Regions from separate parts of the Luteimonas sp. 100069 genome, predicted to be linked through region 1. Evidence: predicted binding sites of a transcription regulator. Region 1 holds the regulator's gene; the other holds the start of a gene.
What was found. The regulator HrcA, encoded in region 1, represses chaperone genes, less so after heat shock. The targets are predictions, from matches to a motif close to TTNGCACTCNNNNNNNNNGAGTGCNAA.
Positions count from the first base shown of each region.

Region 2: groES (co-chaperone GroES) is a predicted target of HrcA. The motif match lies at 1,670-1,696, and genes of this name have one in related genera.

Region 1 covers NZ_RPFN01000001.1:1,439,416-1,443,624, reverse strand. The annotation lists gene recN (DNA repair protein RecN) at 1-1,124, opposite strand, end outside; gene hrcA (heat-inducible transcriptional repressor HrcA) at 1,247-2,290, shown strand; gene grpE (nucleotide exchange factor GrpE) at 2,354-2,884, shown strand; gene dnaK (molecular chaperone DnaK) at 3,012-4,209, shown strand, end outside.
Region 2 covers NZ_RPFN01000005.1:265,017-269,225, reverse strand. The annotation lists gene EGK76_RS12555 (protein-disulfide reductase DsbD) at 1-739, opposite strand, end outside; gene EGK76_RS12550 (acyloxyacyl hydrolase) at 977-1,462, shown strand; gene groES (co-chaperone GroES) at 1,745-2,035, shown strand; gene groL (chaperonin GroEL) at 2,133-3,770, shown strand; gene EGK76_RS12535 (hypothetical protein) at 3,931-4,209, shown strand, end outside.

The DNA.
Region 1 (4,209 bases):
GCGCTGCGCCGGGCGGCGCCCAGGCGGTCGGCGGCCGCACGCCAGCGCGCCATCGCCGCCTCGATCTCGTCGTCGAGTTGCAGCAGGCGCTCGCCGGCGCCTTCGAGCTGGTCGAGCTCGGCGCTCAGGCGCGCCTGTACATCGGCGAGCTCCTCGGGCGTGACCCGGTGCTTGCGCGCGAGCTCGTGCAGGCGGACAAGCCGCTGCTCCAGCGTCGCCAGCTGTCCGGGATCGATGTCGAGATCGTCACGGACCTGGTCGAGCAGCAGCGTGGCCTCGTCGAGCTGGATCGCGGCGGCATCGAGCAGCGCATCCACCTCGCCCAGGCGCGGCTCGTGCGCGCGCATCCGGCCCAGCTCGTGGCGCAGCGTCTGCAGGGCCTGCGGTAGGCCGAAGGCGTCGTCGCCGCGCATGCGTTCGAGTGCGGAATCGCAGGCCTGGATCAGGCCGGCCGCGTTGGCCTGCCGCCGATGGGCTGCGAACAGCTCCGCGACCGCCTCGGCATGGAGGGCCTCCTCCTGGAGTTCCCCGAGCTGGTGGCGCAGCCAGTCGCGTCGCTCCTCCACATCACCGATGCCGGCGAGGGCTTCGCGCTCCTCGTGCAGCGCGCGCCAGGCCTGCGTGCAGGCACGCACCTCGGCAAGCAGGGCGCCATTGCCGGCCTGCGCGTCCAGCAGGGCGAGCTGGCTGCCGCGGGCGAGCAGGGCCTGGTGTTCGTGCTGACCATGGATCTCCACCAGATGCCCGGCCAGTTCGCCGAGCTGGGCGATCGTTGCCGGCCGTCCATTGATCCAGGCGCGCGAGCCGCCGTCAGCGCGCAGGGTGCGGCGCAGCTGGCAGACCATTCCATTCCCGATCCCGCCGTCGTCGAGTTCGTTGTCCTGCAGCCAGCGCAGCGCGGGGGCGGCGTCCTCGAGCGAGAACTCCGCGTGCAGCTCGGCGCGTTCAGCGCCGTGACGCACGATCCCGCTGTCGGCGCGCTGGCCGGACAGGAACCCGAGCGCGTCGACCAGCAGCGACTTGCCGGCGCCGGTCTCGCCCGAAATGACGGTCAGGCCCGGGCCGAACTCCAGGTCGGACTGGCTGGCGACGGCGAAATTGCGGATGGCGAGATGGGTCAGCATGGTTGCGGATTGTGCCTTGGCGTGCCGTGGGCGGATAGCGGAACGCTTGATACCGGGCCTCCGTCTCACAGTCGGAGAACGCCGCGCTTGCGTCGCCGCTTGGCGCGCCGTATACCGCCCCCATGCCGTCCGAACGCCGCCATCCGCTCGACCCGCGTGCCCGCCAGCTGTTGCGTACGCTGATCGGGCGGCATATCCAGGACGGCGAGCCGGTCGGATCGCAGACCCTGGCGAAGCACGCCGGGCTGGATGTGAGCGCCGCGACCATCCGCAACATCCTCGCCGATCTCGAGGAGGCGGGCCTGCTGGCCTCGCCGCATACCTCGGCCGGCCGCATCCCCACCGCGCAGGGCTATCGCGTCTTCGTCGATTCGCTGCTGCAGGTCAAACCGCTGCGCGCCTCGGAGATGGATCGACTGCGCGGCGAGCTCGGCGCCGCGGGTGGCCAGCATTCGCTGCTCGGCAGCGCCTCGGAACTGGTCTCGGCGATGACCCATTTCGTCGGTGTGGTGTCGGTACCCAGCCGCGAGCAGCTGGCTTTCAGGCATATCGATTTCCTGCCGCTCGACGGCCAGCGGCTGATGGCGATCATCGTGTTTGCCGACCACGAAGTGCAGAACCGGATCTTCCAGACCCGGCGCAGTTTCCAGCTCGGTGAGCTCGAGCGGGTGGCCAACTACCTCAACCAGCAGTTCGCCGGGCGTCCGCTGGGCGACATCCGCGCCGCCCTGGTCGAGGAGCTGCGCCACGCGCGCGACGAGATGGAGGCGCTGCTGTCCCACACCATGGAACTCGCCGAGCAGGCGCTGGTGCCGGGTGACGAGGACATGCTGCTGGCCGGGCAGAACCGCCTGATCGGCGTGCAGGACCTGTCGGACCTGGACCGCCTGCGCGAGCTGTTCGAAGCCTTCGCGCGCAAGCGCGAGATCCTGCAGCTGCTCGAACGCACCATGCGTGCGCCCGGGGTGCGGATCTTCATCGGTGAGGAGACCGGACTGGCGCCGCTGGAGGGCATGTCGCTGGTGACCGCGCCCTACGGCGCCGGCGGCCGGACACTGGGCGTACTCGGGGTGATCGGCCCCTCGCGCATGGCCTACGAGCGGGTGATTCCGGTCGTGCAGGCGACCGCGAGCTTGCTCGGCGCGGCCCTGCAGCCCGAGCCTTGAATCGGGCCTGCACGGCCCCATAGCTGGCAGGTCGGCGGCCAGACGCCCGCCCCGGAACCAGACATGACCCAGCCACAGCACGATGCCCAGACCCCGAACATTCCAGAAGACGAGGCCCCCGAGGTTTCCGTCGAGCAGCGGCTCGCCGAGCAGGTCGAGCTTGTAAGCGCCGAGCTCGAGCAGCTCCGGGCGCAGGTGTTGCTGGAGCGCGCCGATCTCGAGAACCAGCGCAAGCGCCTCGCGCGTGAGGTCGAGAACGCCCGCCGCTTCGCCAACGAGCGTCTGCTCGCGGCGCTGGTACCGGTGTTCGACGCACTCGAGGCGGGTCTTGCCAGTGCTCCCGAGGCCGACCCGCTGCGCAACGGGGTCGAGCTGACCCTGCGCGAGCTCACCAAGGCGACCGAGAGCAATGGCCTGGCCACCGTGGCGCCTGCGCCGGGCGACGCCTTCAATCCGGAGCACCACCAGGCGATGAGCGTGATCGATGCCCCCGGCGTGCCGGGCGGTGCGGTGGCGCAGGTGTTCCAGAAGGGCTACCTGCTCAACGAGCGCCTGCTGCGCCCGGCCATGGTCGTCGTCGCCAAGGCAGATTGACGCGGCGCCCCCGATACGGGTCGTCACCGGATGCGTCGCACCGCTTGAACGCTGTGTTGCGTGTCCCCAGATCACGGTTATGGACGGCGTTGCCGTCACCCAGACAACCTTCTAGAGGAAGCAGCGCATGGCAAAGATCATCGGCATCGACCTGGGCACGACGAACTCGTGCGTGGCGATCATGGACGGCGGTAAAGCCAAGGTCATCGAGAACAGCGAGGGCGACCGCACCACGCCGTCCATCGTCGCCTATACAAAGGACGGCGAAGTACTGGTGGGCGCTTCGGCCAAGCGGCAGGCGGTGACCAATCCCAACAACACCTTCTTCGCGGTCAAGCGCCTGATCGGCCGCCGCTTCAAGGACGCCGAAGTCCAGAAGGACATCGGCCTGGTCCCGTACAAGATTCTCGAGCACGACAATGGCGACGCCTGGGTGTCGACCAACGACGGCAAGCGCCTGTCGCCGCAGGAAGTGTCCGCGCGCATCCTCGAGAAGATGAAGAAGACCGCCGAGGATTACCTGGGCGAGAAGGTGACCGAGGCGGTGATCACGGTGCCGGCGTACTTCAACGACAGCCAGCGCCAGGCGACCAAGGACGCCGGTCGCATTGCCGGCCTGGACGTGAAGCGCATCATCAACGAGCCGACCGCGGCCGCGCTGGCCTACGGCCTCGACAAGTCGGGTGGCGACCGCAAGGTCGCCGTCTACGACCTGGGTGGCGGTACCTTCGACGTGTCGATCATCGAGATCGCCGAAGTCGATGGCGAGAAGCAGTTCGAAGTGTTGGCCACCAACGGCGACACCTTCCTGGGTGGCGAGGACTTCGACGCACGCGTCATCGACTACCTCGTCGAAGAGTTCAACAAGGACCAGGGCATCGACCTGCGCAAGGATCCGTTGGCGCTGCAGCGCCTGAAGGATGCGGCCGAGCGGGCGAAGATCGAGCTTTCGTCCTCGCAGCAGACCGAAGTGAACCTGCCCTACGTCACCGCCGACGCCTCGGGCCCGAAGCATCTGAACATCAAGCTCACCCGCGCCAAGCTGGAGGCCCTGGTCGAGGAACTGGTGCGCAAGACCATCGAGCCCTGCCGCACCGCGCTCAACGACGCAGGCCTGCGCGCGTCCGACATCAACGAGGTGATCCTCGTCGGTGGTCAGACCCGCATGCCGAAGGTGCAGGCGGCGGTGGCCGAGTTCTTCGGCAAGGAGCCGCGCAAGGACGTCAACCCCGATGAGGCTGTCGCGATCGGTGCGGCGGTGCAGGGTGGTGTGCTGGCGGGCGACGTCAAGGACGTGCTGTTGCTCGACGTCACGCCGCTGAGCC
Region 2 (4,209 bases), on a different contig from region 1:
CGAAGCGGTTGCGGTCGCGGTAGAGGTAATAGCCCTTTGCCGGGGTGAAGCGCAGCAGTACGGTGTCGGCATCGCCGGGGATGGCCTCGAAGGCGAATGCCCGCTCGGGCGGCAGCGCGTCGTTGGCGCCGGCCAGTGTCGGCGTGCGCCCTGCGCTGGTGCCTCCGAGTGCCTGGCCGAAAGCGGCGAAGCCGGCGTCGCCGGCCTGCCGCGCGGCGGCGCCGGTCGGGGCCGCGGGCAGGGCGACCCGCAGGGTCCGGGTCTGCGGCGGATAGCAGATTCCGGCATCCGCGCAGCCCTGGTATTTCACTTCGACCTGCACGGTCTCGATGCCGGCAGCGGCTGTCCCCTCCAGCACGCCGGTGACGCGACTGCGGTAGGTCTCCACCTCGCCGAAGAACTCGTCGGTATGTCGCCGGCCATCGGGCAGCTGCAACGGGGTGGCCGCGAAGCCCGCTTCGACCCGCGCGCCCATGCGATGCCGGTACAGGTAATAGCCGTCGGCGATTGCCCAGCGGATCTCGATACGGTCGCGGCCCACCGCCTCGGCAGAAACCGCGAGCGCCTCGTCGACCGGCAACACGTCGTCGAAACCGATGCCCTGCGCCTGCGCGGTCCGTGCGCCGATCAGCAGGGCGCAGGCCAGCAGCCAGGCAGTGAGCAGCCGGCTTGTTGTCCACGAAGGTGACGGGTGCCGCCGGGCGCGGCTGGCCAGGGAATGGATGTCGGTCGGACGCATCGAGCCAGTATCGCAGGGCGCCGCCAACGATGCCGAACGCGGGTTCAGCGCACCGCCGTCGGGCCGCGCTGGATCGCTTGCGGCGACTCGCGCAGTGGCTCCGTACGGCCGCTGCCAGGGTGCACCCGGTGAACGCAGTATCCCGCCATCACGCCACGCAGATTAATGAACCCGTCAGTATGATTACCCGCACTTTCCCCTGAACAACGCCGAGCCGCCCGCGGCTCTACCGAGCCGATGCGCCCCATTCCCACACTCTTCATCGCGGCGACCCTGGCCCTGGCCACATGCCCCGTGGCTGCCCAGTCCGCACCCATCGAGATCGGCGCCGGCGCGTCCGCGACCCGGGACAACGAGACCACTCTGGCCCTCACCGCCGCCTGGTTGCCGGAGTGGCGCCGCACCGAACACGGCGTGCTGCGGTGGGATGTCGGCGCGATCTATGTACGCGGCCGCGACGACACCCGGTTGAATCTGGACGAGGACGTGGGCGTGTTCCATGGCGGCGCCCGCTACGAACGCGACAATGGATTCGTCGCCGGTTTCGGCGCTGGCGTGCAGGTCGGGCGTACCGATGCACTGTCGGGCAATCCGCAGTTCGTCAGTTCGATCGGCTGGCGCTGGCAGCGGTTCTCGCTGATGGCGCGGCACATTTCCAACGCCAGCATCAAGCAGCCCAACGACGGCGAGACGATGCTGGTGGCGACCTGGCGCCTGCGCTGATCCGGGCGCGTTGACCGGCCCCGGGCCTCCGCCCGCCGTCGATTTCTCCGCTTGCGTGGACTCGGCGCACGCGGACACGACGGGCGCCGTCCTCTGTCGCGCTCCTGACCGAGGCAAAAAATTTTCGCTCGGCGGGCCTTGAAAAGCCCGGGGGTGTCCCCATCTCCGTTGCAGTCCTGGCTCAGCCGGGTGCGCGCGCTCCGGTTTCTGGCAGTCGCAATATGCGACTGCTAGAATCCGCGCACGATTTGTTTACGATCAATAACTTAGCGAGGGTGAAAAATGAGCAACCTGAAGCCGCTGTACGACCGCATCGTGGTCAAGCCCGTCGAGGCAGAAGAGAAGAGCGCCGGCGGCATCCTGATCCCCGACAACGCCAAGGAAAAGCCCACCAAGGGTGAAGTCGTCGCCGTCGGCGAGGGCAAGGCACTCGACAACGGCAGCGTGCGCGCGCCGAAGGTCAAGGTCGGTGACATCGTGATCTACGGTCAGTACGCCGGCAGCGCCTACAAGGCGGACGGCATCGAATACAAGATCGTCAAGGAAGACGACATCCTCGCGATCGTCGGCTGATCCGCAGCGGACGCGCCGCGTCCGCGCGACACCGCGATCGATCTTGGCGGGCTGGCCCCGCCTTCAATCCCCTGAAATATTTCTGAGGTAATTACGAATGGCTGCGAAGGAAATCCGCTTCGGCGAAGACGCGCGCTCCAAGATGGTGCGTGGCGTGAATGTGCTCGCCAATGCCGTCAAGGCAACCCTGGGCCCGAAGGGCCGCAACGTCGTGCTCGAGAAGAGCTTCGGCGCGCCGACGATCACCAAGGACGGCGTGTCCGTCGCCAAGGAGATCGAGCTGGCCGACAAGTTCGAGAACATGGGCGCGCAGATGGTCAAGGAAGTCGCTTCCAAGACCTCCGACAACGCCGGTGACGGCACCACCACCGCGACCGTGCTGGCCCAGGCCCTGATCCGCGAAGGTTCCAAGGCGGTTGCCGCCGGCATGAACCCGATGGACCTCAAGCGCGGCATCGACAAGGCGGTCATCGCCGCCGTCGCCGAGCTCAAGAAGCTGTCCAAGCCGACGGCCGACGACAAGGCGATCGCCCAGGTCGGCACGATCTCGGCCAACTCGGACGAATCCATCGGCACGATCATCGCCGACGCGATGAAGAAGGTCGGCAAGGAAGGCGTGATCACGGTCGAGGAAGGCTCGGGCCTGGACAACGAACTCGACGTCGTCGAGGGCATGCAGTTCGACCGCGGCTACCTGTCGCCGTACTTCGTCAACAACCAGCAGTCGATGTCGGCGGAACTGGATGACCCGTTCATCCTCCTCTACGACAAGAAGATCTCGAACGTCCGTGACCTGCTGCCCGTGCTGGAAGGCGTGGCCAAGGCCGGCAAGCCGCTGCTGATCGTCGCCGAGGAAGTCGAAGGCGAGGCGCTGGCGACCCTGGTGGTCAACACCATCCGCGGCATCGTCAAGGTCTGCGCCGTCAAGGCGCCGGGCTTCGGCGACCGTCGCAAGGCGATGCTCGAAGACATGGCCACCCTGACCGGCGGCACCGTGATCTCCGAGGAAGTGGGCCTGTCGCTCGAGAAGGCGACCATCGCCGACCTCGGCCGTGCCAAGAAGGTGCAGGTCTCCAAGGAGAACACCACCATCATCGACGGCGCCGGCGAGACCAGCGGCATCGAAGCGCGCATCAAGCAGATCAAGGCGCAGATCGAAGAGACCTCGTCCGACTACGACCGCGAGAAGCTGCAGGAGCGCGTGGCCAAGCTGGCCGGCGGTGTTGCGGTGATCAAGGTCGGCGCGTCGACCGAGATCGAGATGAAGGAAAAGAAGGCCCGCGTCGAAGACGCCCTGCACGCCACGCGGGCAGCGGTCGAGGAAGGCGTGGTCCCCGGTGGTGGCGTGGCGCTGGTGCGCGCGCTGCAGGCGATCGGCGAGCTCAAGGGCGCGAACGAAGACCAGAACCACGGCATCGTCATCGCCCTGCGTGCGATGGAAGCGCCGCTGCGCGAGATCGTCACCAACTGCGGTGAAGAGCCGAGCGTCGTGCTGAACAAGGTCAAGGACGGCAGCGGCAACTACGGCTACAACGCCGCGACCGGCGAGTACGGCGACATGATCGCGTTCGGCATCCTGGACCCGACCAAGGTCACCCGTTCGGCGCTGCAGAACGCAGCCTCGATCGCCGGCCTGATGATCACCACCGAAGCGATGGTGGCCGAGCTGCCGAAGAAGGAAGAGCCGGCGATGCCGGGCGGCGGCATGGGCGGCATGGGCGGCATGGATTTCTGATCCAGCGCCACCTGTCCCACCGTTGCATGAAGAACCCCGCCGCGAGGCGGGGTTTTTCTTTGGGCGCGCTCCGACGGTCCGGCGTCGACGCCGGCGGGCATGCCTGTGTTGGGCGACACCGTCTAGACGATCCTCACCCTGTTTCGTTCAAGCTTCGCGTATGCCCCATCCGCTGATCGCCAGGCTGCGCACCCACCGCCGCGGCCTCCGGATCGCCGCCATCGTGATTGCGGCGCTGTATGCGTTGTATCTGCTCGCCGCCAACATCTTTCTCAACAGCGCCTGGGGCGCGGGCGTGATCAACGCCAGACCCGAGCGCTATCACGCGCGCTGGGATTGGGCGATGAGCCTGTATCCGGGGCACATCCATGCGCGCGACATCGTCATGGGCGGACATGCGCGCACCACCCGTTGGACGGTTGCCAGTCCGCGCGCGAAC